DNA from 3 places in the Klebsiella sp. PK01 genome. Region 3 is predicted to be linked to each of the others. Evidence: predicted binding sites of a transcription regulator. Region 3 holds the regulator's gene; each other region holds the start of a gene.
The links. Region 3 encodes Fur, which represses iron uptake genes when iron is present. Its sites were predicted from a motif close to ATAATAATGAGAACNACTATCAA; they were not measured.

Region 1 (5,449 bases), on a different contig from region 3:
TGGCGTTGCCGCCGCGTTGGGCGTCGCCGCCGTTGCCGGTCTCAATGTATTAGATCGTGGCCCGCAATATGCGCAAGTGGTGTCCAGTACGCCAATAAAAGAAAGCATAAAAACGCCGCGTCAGGAGTGCCGTAACGTCACCGTTACCCATCGTCGCCCGGTTCAGGATGAAAACCGTATTGCCGGTTCCGTTCTCGGCGCGGTCGCCGGCGGCGTGATTGGCCATCAGTTTGGCGGCGGTCGCGGTCGTAGCGTGGCAACCGTCGTCGGCGCGCTGGGCGGCGGCTATGCTGGTAACCAAATTCAGGGCTCAATGCAGGAAAACGACACCTATACCACCACCCAGCAGCGCTGTAAGACGGTCTACGACAAGTCGGAAAAAATGCTTGGTTATGACGTCACCTATAAAATCGGCGACCAGCAGGGCAAGATTCGCATGGACCATCAACCGGGGGCGCAAATACCTCTCGATAGCAACGGTCAGCTGATTCTGAATAACAAAGCGTAAAATAGCAGTTTTAAGCGATTAGCCCCTCAATCACTCAGGCTGAGGGGCTTTTTTTATCAGAACGTTAACGCGTAGTTCAGGCCGAAGGTCCGGCCGCGTCCTTTATATTCGTACAGCCCGGCGCTGCCATAGGTTGGGCTATACAACAGCGGCGCACGCTGTCCCCAGATGGTGACGTAATCTTCGTTCAGCAAGTTTTCGATGCTAAAGGTCAGTTTACCCACCGGGAGCAGATAGCTACCGATAAAATCGACGGTGTTGTACCCATCAAGCTTATTGCCACTGGCGTCGCTTAAATCAAATACCTGCTGGCTCTGCACACGCAGCGACCACGGGTCCGGCGCCCAGCCGACCCAGGCGGTGGCTTTCGACGGCGAGGCCAGGGTGACGTCCCACTTCTGCCAACTGCCATCGGTTTTAACTTGCGATTTCAGCACGTTGAAGTTAGCGCCCAGACTCCAGTCGCTATCAGGCACGAAGTAGTCCACCGCGCCTTCCACGCCGTAAATGCGACGTTTATCCGATTGCACATCAATGGTCATGTCGCTGCGGTTAACTACGATGGTTTTGTCTGATGTCGAGTAATAAGCGGCAAGCTGCGTGCGCAGGTTGTCGCCGGTGTAGCGCCAGCCCAGTTCCCAGGAGTTAACTTTGATCCCCTGTAGCGGCGAGTCGCCGACGTTAACGCTCGAGACCAGCGGCAGATGGCCGTTGACCGCGGCGCCGTAGCTGCCGATACCGTAATATTTGCCCGGATCCGGTAGTTCGACGCCCTGAGAGAAGTTAAACCAGGTCTGCTGGCGTTCGGTAATGTGGGCGACGATCCCGGCATTAAAGAGGAAGTTATCATAATCGGTCTTACCGCCAGGAATGGCATCCGCCGACTGATATTTGCCTTTAGCGACATCCTGCTGCTGCGCGTAGCCGACAAAATCATCGACGCGGTTTTCCGTCCATTGATAGCGCACGCCGCCGCTAAGGGTGAAGATGTCGTTCAGGTCGTAACTGCTTTGCAGGAACGGCGCAAGATTGGTGATGCTGTAGCCAGGATAACGGCCGGTGGTATAGGCAGACTGATTATTCAGGCCGCCGGAAGCCATCGCCTTATCCAGGTCGAAGAACATCTGGTTGGAATTAAAGGTTTCATGGTCGGCGTCAACGCCCCAGGTCAGATCCCATCCCGTTAGCGGCTGGCTGTTGAAGGTGATCTTAGCGCCGTACTGATCGGTATCCTGCTGTGAGGCGGAAAAACTGCTGATTTTACCTTTGCTCAAGGCCGGGAAGGGGTAGAAGGTCAGCGACTCATCGCGGTAGTAAATCTGGCTGACCAGATTCTGGCCGAGGAAGTCGGCGTCGGAATATTGCAGGCTGATCAAATGACGCTCGGTGCCGGGCACGCGATCGGAGTTAAGCCCGTTAGAGGTCCAGGCTTTACTTTCGCCAAGCACCGCCGACATATCTTTGCCCAGATTCAGACCATAATCATCGCCCTGGCTTTTATAGTACTGCGTGACCAGCTGGAGCTGGCGCTGGTCATCGATTTCTATGGTTCCGGTGCCCATCACGTCGAGTCGGTCCGAATGTTGTAAGCCGGTTTGCGTATTATCGAGGATCAGCGCGTCATTGTTGGCGTCATACCAGCCGCCGAAGCGTTGATACGCCACTGATAGACGGCCGGAAGCATGATCGGTACCGCCGCTGACGGCCGCCGCTACCCGTTCATCATGATCGTTGCTATTGGCAAAGCCGGTTTTACCACCCAGCTCCAGATCCACCTGACGTTCCTGCTGGCCCTTTTTCGTGACGATATTAATCAGACCGCCGGTACTGCCGCCGCCATATAACGATGTGGCGCCGGAAATAACTTCTATATGTTCGATGTTAAACGGATCGATGGCATCAAGCTGGCGGCTATCGGTGCGCGATGAATTGAGGCGCACGCCGTCGATCAGTACCACGATGGCGCGTCCGCGCATGTTCATGCCGTAGTTGGTACGCCCCTGGCTGCTGACATCTATCCCGGGGATCAACTGCGCGAGGACGTCTTTAAACTCTTTACCACCCTGAACCTGTTGCTCAATTTCCTGGCCTTCAATCACCCAGGTGGTTTGCGCCATCTCGGCGACGGTACGGTGGTTACGGTTGGCGCTGACGATGATATCGTCTTCATCGGCGGCCTGCGCGGCAAAGGCAGGCAGGGCGGTGGCCAGCAGCAGGGGATTGAGCAGCCAGAGGCGCTTGTTCATTCGCATTCCTTGATATGAGTTAGTCATTACTGTTGTTATTTTTTTCAGCCACAGGCGCGGCTGTTACAGCGTGAAACATATAGAAAGACAAATGCGAATTTTGCACATATTGATTATCGTTATCAATATCATTTACAACAAATCAACATAATGAAAATATTGAGAAAAGTAAGGGTATTTAGCAGAAGGGGAAAAAACCGGCGAGCGAGGGCCGCCGGTAGGGGATTAAGGTTGCAGGATTTGCGGCCACAGGCGCAGCGTAGTGTCGCTAATTTGTTTCAGGGTGGCGAAATCAGCGCCTTCGCGCGCGCTGATTGACATTCCTTGCAGCACGCAGTTTAAAAACTGCGCCAACTGCAAGACATTGCCCTGCGCAGGGAGTTCGCCGCGCTGCTGGCGCTGCTGTAAAAATTGCGTCAACGTTTGTTCCTGCACCGCGTGCCGCGACTTAATAGTGTTGGCGATATCGGTTGAAGAGGCGGCCAGCGCCGCGGAGGTGTTAATCATAAAACAGCCTGCCGGGGTATCTTTGCTGGTAAAGCAGGTAGCGACAGCGGTGAAATAGTCGCGCAGCGCCTGATCGACGGTTTTTTGGTCATCGAATAGCAGTGCTTCATGTTTCGCGGCAAAGCGGGAGATGTAGCGATCCAGCACCGCGCGGAATAAGCCTTCTTTGTTCACGAACTCGGCGTACAGCGTCGGGGCTTTCGCGCCGGTCGCTTCGACGAGATCGGCAAGCGAAGTTGCTTCATAGCCGTGCTGCCAGAAAAGTGTCATGGCCTTGTCCAGCGCCGCGTCCCTGTCGAACACTTTAGGTCGGCCACGGCTTTTTTTTGCGCAACTTTGAACGTCAGTTGTCATGATGCCGTTGTACCTATGTTGGGTTGTTGAACGGCCATTATAAAAATAAACGTGTCATGCTGCCAGCGGCAGAAGTCCAAAAATAAATAATTCATATATGTATGAAAATTAAGCATTTTATAAATAGTTAAATGATCGTTATAAAAATGAGTTGACCTGTGACATGGATCACATTATCATTTACCTATCGATCGTTAAGTTAATTCTTACGACCCTACTATAAAAATCATCTGCATAGGTATAATAATCATGAAAAACGTCCAAAAACTGGCACTTGCTGCCGTACTGAGCTCACTCTCATTTGCAAGTTTCGCCGCTGTTGAGGTGCAATCCACCCCAGCAGGCCAACATAAAATCGGTACCGTTTCCGCATCCGCCGGCACCAATCTGGGTTCGCTCGAAGATCAGCTGGCGCAGAAAGCCGACGAAATGGGGGCGACCTCTTACCGCATTACTTCGGTAACCGGTCCTAATACCCTGCACGGTACCGCAGTTATCTATAAATAAATGTTGTAACCCCTGTCATGCCACTGACAAAACGCGTTCCTGACCCCCTTCAGCAGAACGCGTGTAGTAAGCAGTAAATGTAGTTCCCTTTGTTATGCCACTCTCGCGACGCGGTCCACACCCCTTCATGGGACCGCGCCCCGCGAAACTGGCGATTGCCACAAAAAAACCCGCCGTGCCTGGCGGGTTTTTTACTTTCTGCAATTCGCAAATGCATTACAAGGCTTGCTCGGCGGAAACCTGATGACGGGTTACATCGACCGGCATTCCGGAACGCAGCTCCATCGCGCTTTCCATTACCTGCTGATTGGTCTGCGGCGCCTGCTTAAAGTTCTTCATGCTGGCGTTCAGGACGATTGGCAGCGTTTGCGGATCGTCATTGATATGTTCGGAGAGCGGCTGGTGGACTTCCACCAGACGGGTACCGTTTGGCTCTACCGAAACTTTGATAGGTTCGTTGATGATATTCACCCTGGTGCCCGGCGTGATTTTGTTATACAGAGACTTTATATCAGCATCGCGCAGGCGGATACAGCCTGAACTGACGCGCATCCCGATGCCAAAATCGGCGTTGGTGCCGTGCAGTAGATAGACGCCGCCGTAGGCCGCAAGACGAATCGCGTGATGTCCCATCGGGTTATTCGGCCCGGCCGGAACCACTGCCGGCAAATCGATCCCCATCGCTTTATAACGCGCGCGAATGTTGGCGGTTGGCGTCCAGGTCGGGTTGGCGCGCTTATCTGAAACGGTAGTGACCATCGTCGGAGTCAGGGTATCGCCGCCAAGCTGGCCGATACCGATCGGGTAAACGGTCACGCTATTCTGTCCCGGTGGGTAATAGTACAGACGCAGCTCGGCGATATTGAGCACCAGACCTTCACGGGGGGCGTCAGGCAGCAGTGTCTGCAGCGGGATGGTCAGCACGCTCCCGGCGCGCGGCACATAAGGATCGACACCGGGATTAGCCTGCAGCAGCGCGAGAAAACCAACGTTGTATTTTTTGGCAATCGCTTCCAGCGACCCGCCGTTATCCTGCACTACATGAAACTGATTCTGCCCGACCAGACGGCTACCGCTCGGCGGTAACGGCCAGGTATTGGCGCGGGCGGGAAGGGCCAGCGTCGCCGCGAGAGCGAATGCCGTCAGCCAGGTTGAAACACGCGAGATATTTATCATTACCATAATTCCACAATAAACAAACGGTTATTTTTATAAGATAATCAATGTCAATTATGGCGCGGGAGAGTGTTGGGAAATCCAGGTGGATTGCAAAATGTTTGTAAAGTTTGCTAACTGTGACAGGTAAAGAGATGCGGTTTTGACAACC
Region 2 (5,449 bases), on a different contig from region 3:
CGAAACCAGTTCTGCTTGAGCCGATCATGAAGGTTGAAGTAGAAACTCCGGAAGAGAACACCGGTGACGTAATCGGTGACTTGAGCCGTCGTCGCGGCATGCTGCGCGGTCAAGAATCTGAAGTAACTGGCGTTAAGATCCACGCTGAAGTTCCGCTGTCTGAAATGTTCGGATATGCAACTCAGCTGCGTTCTCTGACCAAAGGTCGTGCATCATACACCATGGAATTCCTGAAGTATGATGATGCGCCGAACAACGTTGCTCAGGCCGTTATTGAAGCCCGTGGTAAATAATCCACAGGATTAAAACCTAAGTCCCGTGCTCTCTCCTGAGGGGAGAGCACTATAGTAAGGAATATAGCCGTGTCTAAAGAAAAATTTGAACGTACAAAACCGCACGTCAACGTTGGTACTATCGGCCACGTCGACCATGGTAAAACTACTCTGACCGCTGCAATCACCACCGTACTGGCTAAAACCTACGGCGGTGCTGCTCGCGCATTCGACCAGATCGATAACGCGCCGGAAGAAAAAGCTCGTGGTATCACCATCAACACTTCTCACGTTGAATATGACACCCCGACTCGCCACTACGCACACGTAGACTGCCCGGGCCACGCCGACTATGTTAAAAACATGATCACCGGTGCTGCTCAGATGGATGGCGCGATCCTGGTTGTTGCTGCGACTGACGGCCCGATGCCGCAGACTCGTGAGCACATCCTGCTGGGTCGTCAGGTAGGCGTTCCGTACATCATCGTGTTCCTGAACAAATGCGACATGGTTGATGACGAAGAGCTGCTGGAACTGGTTGAGATGGAAGTTCGTGAACTGCTGTCTCAGTACGATTTCCCGGGCGACGACACTCCGATCGTTCGTGGTTCTGCTCTGAAAGCGCTGGAAGGCGACGCAGAGTGGGAAGCGAAAATCATCGAACTGGCTGGCTTCCTGGATTCTTACATCCCGGAACCAGAGCGTGCGATTGACAAGCCGTTCCTGCTGCCGATCGAAGACGTATTCTCCATCTCCGGTCGTGGTACCGTTGTTACCGGTCGTGTAGAGCGCGGTATCATCAAAGTTGGTGAAGAAGTTGAAATCGTTGGTATCAAAGAAACCGCGAAAACCACCTGTACTGGCGTTGAAATGTTCCGCAAACTGCTGGACGAAGGCCGTGCTGGTGAGAACGTAGGTGTTCTGCTGCGTGGTATCAAACGTGAAGAAATCGAACGTGGTCAGGTACTGGCTAAGCCGGGCAGCATCAAGCCGCACACCAAGTTCGAATCTGAAGTGTACATCCTGTCCAAAGACGAAGGCGGCCGTCATACTCCGTTCTTCAAAGGCTACCGTCCGCAGTTCTACTTCCGTACTACTGACGTGACTGGTACCATCGAACTGCCGGAAGGCGTAGAGATGGTAATGCCGGGCGACAACATCAAAATGGTTGTTACCCTGATCCACCCGATCGCGATGGACGACGGTCTGCGTTTCGCAATCCGTGAAGGCGGCCGTACCGTTGGCGCGGGCGTTGTAGCTAAAGTTCTGGGCTAATTCGTTAGCTTTGAATTAAAAAGGGCGCTTCGGCGCCCTTTTTGCTGTCTGTGATTTGGTGATAAGCCAGGTTGGTTTAAATATTCATAAAGTGCGCCGCTACGGATAATTAATAAACAGTCTATTGTAATCATAACTATTCTCATTTAAACTTTGTGCATAAATTGAACGGGAGTTTATATGTACGTTTGTTTGTGCAATGGCGTTAGCGATAAAAAAATCCGCCAGGTTGTGCGTCAATTTCAACCGCAATCTTTTCAACAATTACGCAAGTTTATTCCCGTTGGAAATCAATGCGGTAAGTGCGTCCGCGCGGCACGCGAAGTGATGGAAGATGAATTAACCAGCATGCCGGAATTCAAAGAAATCGCCTGATCGCGACCCTTCTCTTTTTGACATCCTTATAGCCCGGACTACGCTTCAATAAGTGGAAGCGGAGGGACTTTATAATGAAAGGTGATGTCAAAATCATAAGTTATCTCAATAAATTATTGGGAAACGAACTGGTTGCTATTAACCAGTATTTTCTTCATGCAAGAATGTTCAAGAACTGGGGCCTGATGCGCCTCAACGATATTGAATATCATGAATCTATCGATGAGATGAAACACGCCGATAAGTACATCGAGCGTATTTTGTTTCTTGAAGGGCTGCCTAACCTGCAGGATCTTGGCAAACTTGGCATCGGTGAGGATGTCGAAGAGATGCTGCAGTCTGACTTACGGCTGGAGCTCGAAGGTGCGCAAAACCTGCGTGAGGCAATCGCCTATGCCGACAGCGTTCATGATTATGTCAGTCGCGATATGATGATTGAAATCCTTGCCGATGAGGAAGGCCATATTGACTGGCTGGAAACCGAGTTAGATCTGATCGGTAAAATCGGTCTGCAAAATTACCTTCAATCGCAGATCAAAGTGTCAGACTAGCGAACGTCTGCCACCCGCACCAAAAACCCGCTGCAGTCAGAAATGGCCCAAACGGCAGCGGGTTGTTCAAATCCCATCGTTGTTGCTTCCTCCTCCTGACCAACGCCAATGTCATCCATGTCATCCCGGCAAACAGCGAGGCGACCAATACCAGCTGTGGCAACTTTTGCCAACCGTGCCAGGCGCCGAGGGCGGCAAGATATTTAACGTCGCCGTATCCTAATCCCTCATAGCTGCGAAACATGCGATATAGCCAATAGAGCAGGGCAAAAAAAAGATAGCCGGCAATAGCCCCCCAGACGGCATCTTCTAGCCGCTGCGGCGCAAGACACAGGTAAAAAACTAAACCACTCCACAGCAGCGGGCAGGTGAGACTGTCGGGAAGAAGACCGTGAAGCAGGTCCTGCCAGCACAACGCCAGGGTTAATGCACAGTAGCAAACTAAGAAGGGGAGGACGGTAAGCATGGAACACTCCTGTTCGGGGATAATGCGCTCACTTTGCTTATCGTCGCGCGTTTGCGCAAAGCGCATTTGTGCAAGATGGAAGGCTTATTCCTGACTTATTTATCGTGTTATTGCATTGCTGAGCGCCTGCGCGAGAAGACGCGCAAATTGTGGTGATGATTTTCTAATCAGCACTTGCGTCGCGCCTGAATTTGCGTATAATGCGCGGGCCTGTCAAAATTGACGGCCGGTTCGATATGAGCCCTGGTAGCGCAGTTTGCTACCTAACAATGTTCCCAATCGGGGAACTCTGTAAGAACGGTTACACTCTCCCATCAATCGTAATGGGTATGAGGAGTAATCATTTCGTCTATAAAATAATTGGAGCTCTGGTCTCATGCAGAACCAAAGAATCCGTATCCGCCTTAAAGCGTTTGATCATCGTCTGATCGATCAATCAACCGCGGAAATCGTCGAGACTGCTAAGCGCACTGGTGCGCAAGTCCGTGGTCCGATCCCGCTGCCGACCCGCAAAGAGCGTTTCACCGTTCTGATCTCTCCGCACGTCAACAAAGATGCGCGTGATCAGTACGAGATTCGTACTCACAAGCGTCTGGTTGACATCGTTGAGCCAACTGAAAAAACCGTTGATGCTCTGATGCGTCTGGACCTGGCTGCCGGTGTAGACGTGCAGATCAGCCTGGGTTAATCAGGTCATCGAGCGATTGAGAGGTTGATACAATGATTGGTTTAGTCGGTAAAAAAGTGGGTATGACCCGCATCTTCACTGAAGATGGCGTCTCTATCCCAGTAACCGTTATCGAAGTTGAAGCAAACCGCGTTACTCAGGTCAAAGATCTGGCTAACGATGGCTATCGCGCTGTTCAGGTTACCACTGGTGCTAAAAAAGCTAACCGTGTAACTAAGCCGGAAGCTGGTCACTTTGCTAAAGCTGGCGTAGAAGCTGGCCGCGGCCTGTGGGAGTTCCGTCTGGCAGATGGTGAAGAATACACCGTTGGTCAGAACATTAGCGTTGAACTGTTTGCTGACGTTAAAAAAGTTGACGTAACCGGTACCTCTAAAGGTAAAGGTTTCGCTGGTACCGTTAAGCGCTGGAACTTCCGTACCCAGGACGCTACCCACGGTAACTCCTTGTCTCACCGCGTTCCGGGTTCTATCGGTCAGAACCAGACTCCGGGCAAAGTGTTCAAAGGCAAGAAAATGGCAGGTCAGCTGGGCAACGAACGCGTTACTGTTCAGAGCCTGGACGTAGTACGTGTTGACGCTGAGCGCAACCTGCTGCTGGTTAAAGGTGGTGTTCCGGGTGCAACCGGCTGCGACCTGATCGTTAAACCAGCTGTGAAGGCGTAAGGGGATAGCAATGGAATTAGTATTGAAAGACGCGCAGAGCGCGCTGACTGTTTCCGAAACTACCTTCGGTCGTGATTTCAACGAAGCGCTGGTTCACCAGGTTGTTGTTGCTTATGCAGCTGGTGCGCGTCAGGGTACTCGTGCTCAGAAGACTCGTGCTGAAGTAACTGGTTCAGGCAAAAAGCCATGGCGCCAGAAAGGTACCGGCCGTGCGCGTTCAGGTTCTATCAAGAGCCCGATCTGGCGTTCCGGTGGCGTAACCTTCGCTGCTCGTCCGCAGGACCACAGTCAAAAAGTTAACAAGAAGATGTACCGCGGCGCGCTGAAAAGCATTCTGTCCGAACTGGTACGTCAGGATCGTCTGATCGTTGTCGAGAAGTTCTCTGTAGAAGCGCCTAAAACTAAGCTGCTGGCTCAGAAACTGAAAGACATGGCTCTGGAAGATGTGCTGATCATCACCGGTGAGCTGGACGAGAACCTGTTCCTGGCCGCACGTAACCTGCACAAGGTTGACGTACGCGATGCGACTGGTATCGACCCGGTTAGCCTGATCGCCTTCGACAAAGTCGTAATGACTGCTGATGCTGTTAAGCAAGTTGAGGAGATGCTGGCATGATTCGTGAAGAACGTCTGCTGAAGGTGCTGCGCGCACCGCACGTTTCTGAAAAAGCGTCTACTGCGATGGAAAAAACCAACACCATCGTTCTCAAAGTTGCTAAAGACGCGACCAAAGCAGAAATCAAAGCTGCTGTGCAGAAACTGTTTGAAGTCGAAGTCGAAGTCGTTAACACCCTGGTAGTTAAAGGGAAAGTTAAACGTCACGGACAGCGTATCGGTCGTCGTAGCGACTGGAAAAAAGCTTACGTCACCCTGAAGGAAGGCCAGAATCTGGACTTCGTCGGCGGCGCTGAGTAAGTCGGAGGAGTAATACAATGGCAGTTGTTAAATGTAAACCGACATCTCCGGGTCGTCGCCACGTTGTTAAAGTGGTCAACCCAGAGCTGCACAAGGGCAAACCTTTTGCTCCGCTGGTTGAAAAAAACAGCAAATCCGGCGGTCGTAACAACAATGGCCGTATCACCACTCGTCATATCGGTGGTGGTCACAAGCAGGCTTACCGTATTGTTGACTTCAAACGCAACAAAGATGGTATCCCGGCA
Region 3 (5,449 bases):
GCAAACTCGTGCGGCGGGGCATACTGGCAGGCGTGCAGGCAGGCGCCGCAGTTGTGGCACAGGTTCGCCAGATAGTTAATATCCGCCTTGCCAAATTCCAGACGCTGGGTCATGGCCGGAAATACGGCGCAAAAGCCTTCGCAATAGCGGCAGGCGTTACAGACCTGCATCACCCGTTCGACTTCCGCTTCCGGCTCGGTGATGATTTGCGCCTCGATGATCAGCTTTTCAAGCGACTTCATGATGTTTCTCCTGCTGTGCCGCCAGGGCGGCTTGCTGACCGGCAATGCGGCCGAATGTGGTGCCAATCGACATGCCTACGCCGGCGGTATAGCCTTTGCCCAGTACGTTGCCGGCCATCATTTCGCCGGCGACAAACAGGTTGCGGCTCGGCTTACCGGCAAAGTGGACGGCGGCGTGTTGATTGACGTACAGCCCGAGGTAGGTGAAGGTGATCCCTGGACGCAGGGCATAACCATAATAAGGCGGCGTATCGATAGGCCGCGCCCAGTGGGTCTTCGGCGGCGTCAGGCCGGAGGTGGTGCAGTTATCAAGACGGGTATGGTCGAACTGGCCTGGCGTACAGGCGGCATTGTAGCTGGCGATGGTCTGTGACAAACGTTCGCCGTCCAGCCCCAATTGGCGCGCCAGTTCTGCGATGGTATTGGCCTGGGCGCCCGGAAATACCGGCGGCATAAATTGTCCAACGGCTTTGCTGTCGATGATCGAATAGCCGATTTGCCCCGGCTGGTGGGCGACCAGACGGCCCCAGATGGCGTAACGTTTGGGCCAGAAATCTTCCCCTTCATCATAAAAGCGCTCGGCATCGCGGTTCACCACCACCCCCAGCGACACGCAGTCGACGCGGGTACAGATGCCGCCGTCATAGAGCGGCGCCCGGGCGTCAATGGCGACGCAGTGCGACTGTGAAGGATCGCCGATGATATCGGCCCCGGCATCGATCATAAATTTGAGCAGCACTCCCTGATTAAAACGGGTGCCGCGGATGAGAAAGTTGTCTGCAGGCCATTCGCCGCGCTCATTTTGCCCCCAGGCTTCGCGCAGCCACTCGCGGTTAGATTCAAAACCGCCGGCGGCGAGCACGCAGGTTTTAGCGGCGATCCGCTCAGTGCCTGCCAGCGCGGCGACGAATTCGCCATCACGTAATTCAAGCGCCTGTACCGGGGTGTTATAGCGGATCTGTACGCCCATCTGTTCGGCGCTGCGGTAATAGGCATTGACCAGGGCTTTGCCGCCGCCCATAAAAAAGGCGTTAGTGCGGGCGACGTGCAGGGCGCCGGATAACGGCGGTTGAAAGTTAACGCCATGGCGGCGCATCCAGTCCCGACAGTGCGACGAGGTGCGGATCACCAGACGGGCCAGCGCTTCGTTGGTATTGCCGTCGGTAACGCGCAGCAGATCCTGCCAGTATTCTTCTTCCGGATAGCTGTCGACTAAGACATCCTGCGGCGCATCGTGCATACAACGCAGATTACGCGTGTGCTGAGAGTTACCGCCCCGCCATTCCCGCGGCGCGGCTTCCAGCAGCAGTACGGATGCGCCTGCTTCCCGGGCGGTTAAGGCGGCGCATAACGCGGCGTTGCCGCCGCCAATCACCAGTACATCCACCATTATCGGCTCCATTACGCTTTGACTAATTGTTAAATTTGTAATGGAAATGTAAGGTGCAGGGGGCGGCAGGCGCTATGGCGTGAAGCTAAAGGGGGGTTTAGTGTGTGTAAAGGCTGGCGCCCGGCCAGTTGCCGGATTCAACTAGCTGGCGCATGACTTTTGCCAGCATTACCCGTGCCGCAAGGCCTGCCGGGGTGAGTTCGTCATCGGAAAGACTGACCAGAAAATTCGGTCGGCTAAGTACCGGATTATCGACGCCGATCACTCTTAGCGCCTGGCTGTCGAGATGAGAAATCGCCGCGCCCGGCTGCAGCGTGGCGCCGAGCCCGTCACGAACGGCGCGCATCAGCAGGGCCAGGCCATCGATTTCAGCCACCACGTCAACGTTGATGGCGTGCTCCTGGCAAATAGCGTCCAGCCTGCCGCGCAGGCCATGCCCCTGGCTTGGCATAATCAGCGGGATGGCGGCCAGTTGGTTCGGGGAGATGCTATCGCCGGGCAGCGGCGCCAGCACGTCATGGGCGCCAATCAGGAACAGACGTTCCTCAAGAATGGGTCGGGCGCTCCAGCGCAGGATCTTCTCTTTCTGGAAAACGATGGCTAAATCGAGCTGGCGGGTGTTGATCATCCGTTCCAGATTGCCGGAGAGGCTCTCCACCAGGTGCAGGCGGACGTCGGCGTAGCTTTCGCGCATGGCGTTGATAAAAGGTACGCCCAGTACAGAAGCGGTGCTCGGCGCCATACCGACGCTGACGTGACCGGAAAGGCGCGCTTCACGCGCGGCGAGAATTGCATCGTCAGCATGGCGCAGCGCCAGTTGCGCCTGCGAGTAAAAGGCGAGGCCGGCGCTGGTGGGCATTACGCCGCGCGAAGTCCGTTGCAGCAGGCGGATAGCGAGTTCATTTTCCAGACGCGCCATTTGCTGGCTGAGCGCAGAGACGCCAATATTCAGATCGAGCGCGGCGCGGCCCATACTGCCGGTTTCCACAATGCGGACAAAATAGCGTAGCTGGCGCAGCTCCATATTGACTCTCCGTACAAGGCGTTATGCTCTGACAGAATACGCATGCCGGCGGATTTCGCCCATAAAAAAGCCAACCTTGAGGTTGGCTTTTTACGACAAACGAGACGGGAAATTATTTATTCACCGCATCGTGGGCATGTTCATCTTCGCGGCAGTCGCCTTCCGCACAGTGGCCGTACAGGTACAGGCTGTGGTTGGTTAAGCGGATGCCGTGTTGCGCAGCAATTTCACGTTGGCGGGATTCGATAGAATCATCGCTGAACTCGATCACTTTGCCGCAATCGAGGCAAATCAGGTGATCGTGGTGGTGCTGCTGAGTCAGCTCGAATACGGATTTACCGCCTTCGAAGTTGTGACGAGTCACGATGCCTGCATCGTCGAACTGGTTCAGCACGCGGTAAACGGTAGCCAGACCAATCTCTTCACCCATATCGATCAGGCGTTTATATAAATCTTCCGCACTGACGTGATGGTTATCCGGTTCCTGCAACACTTCCAGAATTTTCAGTCGGGGAAGTGTGACTTTCAGGCCAGCCTTCTTTAATGCGATATTGTTGTCAGTCATGCGGAATCTGTCCTGTTGCTAAAGATCGGCTTCCTTCAAAGGGAAGCAATACAGAGAATCACCCGATGTAATGCGTCTCATTATAGAGCTGCAACTCTGAAATGAAAACTGCAACCATCGCGCCTTGTAAGCTGTCAAAAACGAATTACCAGCTACAAACTGTGTCACGTGACCTCGTGGAATCAGAGGACATTGTACAGATATGTGATGAAAAGTTAAAAACTTGTAGCTATTAGTTTGATTGCTTTTATCTATTAATTCAGCGCAGCTTAATAGCTGCGCTGTTTGATTCTTAGGCGTTTTTGATTTCTTCCAGATGCAGCTCTTCGGAAATCTGCTTCACCCACTTCTCAACGCGCTCGTTGGTCAGTTCCGGCTGACGGTCTTCATCAATCGCCAGACCTACGAAGTGATCGTCGTCTGCCAGGCCTTTAGAAGCTTCAAAGTGGTAGCCCGCGGTCGGCCAGTGGCCAACGATGGTTGCGCCGCGCGGTTCAATGATGTCACGAATGGTGCCCAGCGCATCGCAGAAGTATTCTGCGTAATCTTCCTGGTCGCCGCAGCCAAACACGGCTACCAGCTTACCGTTGAAGTCGATCTCTTCCAGCGTCGGGAAGAAGTCGTCCCAGTCGCACTGCGCTTCGCCGTAGTACCAGGTTGGGATGCCGAGCAGCAGAATATCGTGGCTTTCCAGATCTTCTTTGCTGCTCTTGGCAATGTCGTGAACTTCAGCAACGTCTTTACCGAGCTGCTTTTGGATCATTTTTGCAATATTTTCGGTGTTGCCGGTGTCGCTGCCAAAAAAGATGCCGATGATTGCCATGAGTAAAATAACCTCTTGAAACTTAATGATGTGGTAGTGGCATTATGCCTACAGTTAACGGCAATCATAGCAGAACAGGGAAGGGCGCGGAAACAGCAATAACGTCCTGGTGCACACTCTGCTACATGAAAGCGATTTTTTTGCGTTTTTCAGACTTCGCCCTGGTTACGCAGGCAGGCCAGTTGGTGCATCAGCATCTCTTCGATAAGATCGCTGCGGCTCATGTTGCGGGCTTCCGCCAGCTCATTAAGCGCGTCGACCGCATCGGCGTTGAGCTTCAACTCAACGCGCTTCAAGCCGCGAACTTTATCGCGTTTGAGCTGATTGCGTTTGTTGATGCGCAGTTGTTCATCGCGCGAAAGCGGATTGGTTTTCGGTCTACCCGGGCGACGCTCATTTGCGAACAAATCTAATGTCGTTCGGTCCGTTTGTTCTTTTGCCATGATTCAGAGTGACTTCGGGGAAACAAGCTGCCGGGCTATAGCCGGCGCAGATAGCGCGCCATAATACATCAGGCGAACCGCCGCGCCAACGACCGCGGGCATTATGCCGCGCGGTCGGGCGTTTTTTAGCCACTCAGGCTTCAATTGTGCTCAGATAACGGCGAATTGCGCGTAAAACCGCCTCGGGTTTTTCCGCATGCACCCAGTGTCCGGCGCCGGCAATGACGTGAGCGCGGGCCTGCGGGAATTGCGCCAGCAGCGCGTCGCGGTATTCATCGGTAACATAAGGGGAGTTGCCGCCGGGAATAAATTGCGCCGGGTGCGGCCAGGCTGGCACCGTTTCCCAGCCGACAATATGCGGGTATTGATCCCACAGCGCCGGCACGTTGAAGCGCCACGCGCCGTCGACAAAGGATTTCAGCAGAAACTGAATGACGCCTTCTTCATTTATATGCTCGCGCATCACCTGCGCCGCCTGCTGGCGGGTGCTGGCGGCGGATTCGCTGACGGCGTTAATCGCCGCGAAGATCTCATCATGACGGCGGACGTGATAAGCCACCGGCGCAATATCAATCGCCACCAGCCCGGCGATGCGATCCGGCGCCAGCGCGGTCAGCGCCATCACCGCTTTGCCGCCCATTGAATGGCCGATAAAGGTCGCTTTCTCTATCTGATGATCGTCAAGAGTATCCAACAGATCCTGCGCCATCGCGCGGTAGGTCATCTCCGGCGAACGCGGCGATAAGCCGTGGTTGCGCATATCGACCTGCAATATATCGTAGTCGGCGACCAGATCGCGGGCGAGGATCCCAAGGTTGTCCAGGCTGCCGAACAGGCCGTGTACCAGGACGATTGGGGATTTATTGTGCGGGTTTTGTGCAGATTGCGCTCGGCTATTTAATTTCATGGCAAAGTTCTTTTTTTCGCTCCGTCGGGTTAGGGTATTATGTTGGACATTCTGC

Region 1: AC22LX_RS04800 (TonB-dependent siderophore receptor) is a predicted target of Fur. The motif match lies at 2,864-2,886, and genes of this name have one in related genera.
Region 2: bfd (bacterioferritin-associated ferredoxin) is a predicted target of Fur. The motif match lies at 1,671-1,693, and genes of this name have one in related genera.

What each region holds. Positions count from the first base shown of each region.
Region 1 is NZ_JBYEZM010000001.1:982,715-988,163, reverse strand. Features, by position in the region: gene AC22LX_RS04805 (glycine zipper 2TM domain-containing protein) at 1-508, shown strand, start outside; gene AC22LX_RS04800 (TonB-dependent siderophore receptor) at 565-2,754, opposite strand; gene AC22LX_RS04795 (TetR/AcrR family transcriptional regulator) at 2,980-3,615, opposite strand; gene AC22LX_RS04790 (hypothetical protein) at 3,612-3,731, opposite strand; gene bhsA (multiple stress resistance protein BhsA) at 3,865-4,122, shown strand; gene ldtC (L,D-transpeptidase LdtC) at 4,339-5,298, opposite strand.
Region 2 is NZ_JBYEZM010000005.1:485,819-491,267, forward strand. Features, by position in the region: gene fusA (elongation factor G) at 1-293, shown strand, start outside; gene tuf (elongation factor Tu) at 363-1,547, shown strand; gene bfd (bacterioferritin-associated ferredoxin) at 1,728-1,922, shown strand; gene bfr (bacterioferritin) at 1,997-2,473, shown strand; gene AC22LX_RS18590 (prepilin peptidase) at 2,457-2,939, opposite strand; gene rpsJ (30S ribosomal protein S10) at 3,316-3,627, shown strand; gene rplC (50S ribosomal protein L3) at 3,660-4,289, shown strand; gene rplD (50S ribosomal protein L4) at 4,300-4,905, shown strand; gene rplW (50S ribosomal protein L23) at 4,902-5,204, shown strand; gene rplB (50S ribosomal protein L2) at 5,222-5,449, shown strand, end outside.
Region 3 is NZ_JBYEZM010000004.1:483,488-488,936, forward strand. Features, by position in the region: gene tcuB (tricarballylate utilization 4Fe-4S protein TcuB) at 1-242, opposite strand, end outside; gene tcuA (FAD-dependent tricarballylate dehydrogenase TcuA) at 229-1,632, opposite strand; gene tcuR (tricarballylate utilization LysR family transcriptional regulator TcuR) at 1,730-2,656, opposite strand; gene fur (ferric iron uptake transcriptional regulator) at 2,769-3,221, opposite strand; gene fldA (flavodoxin FldA) at 3,514-4,044, opposite strand; gene ybfE (LexA regulated protein) at 4,194-4,487, opposite strand; gene ybfF (esterase) at 4,621-5,394, opposite strand.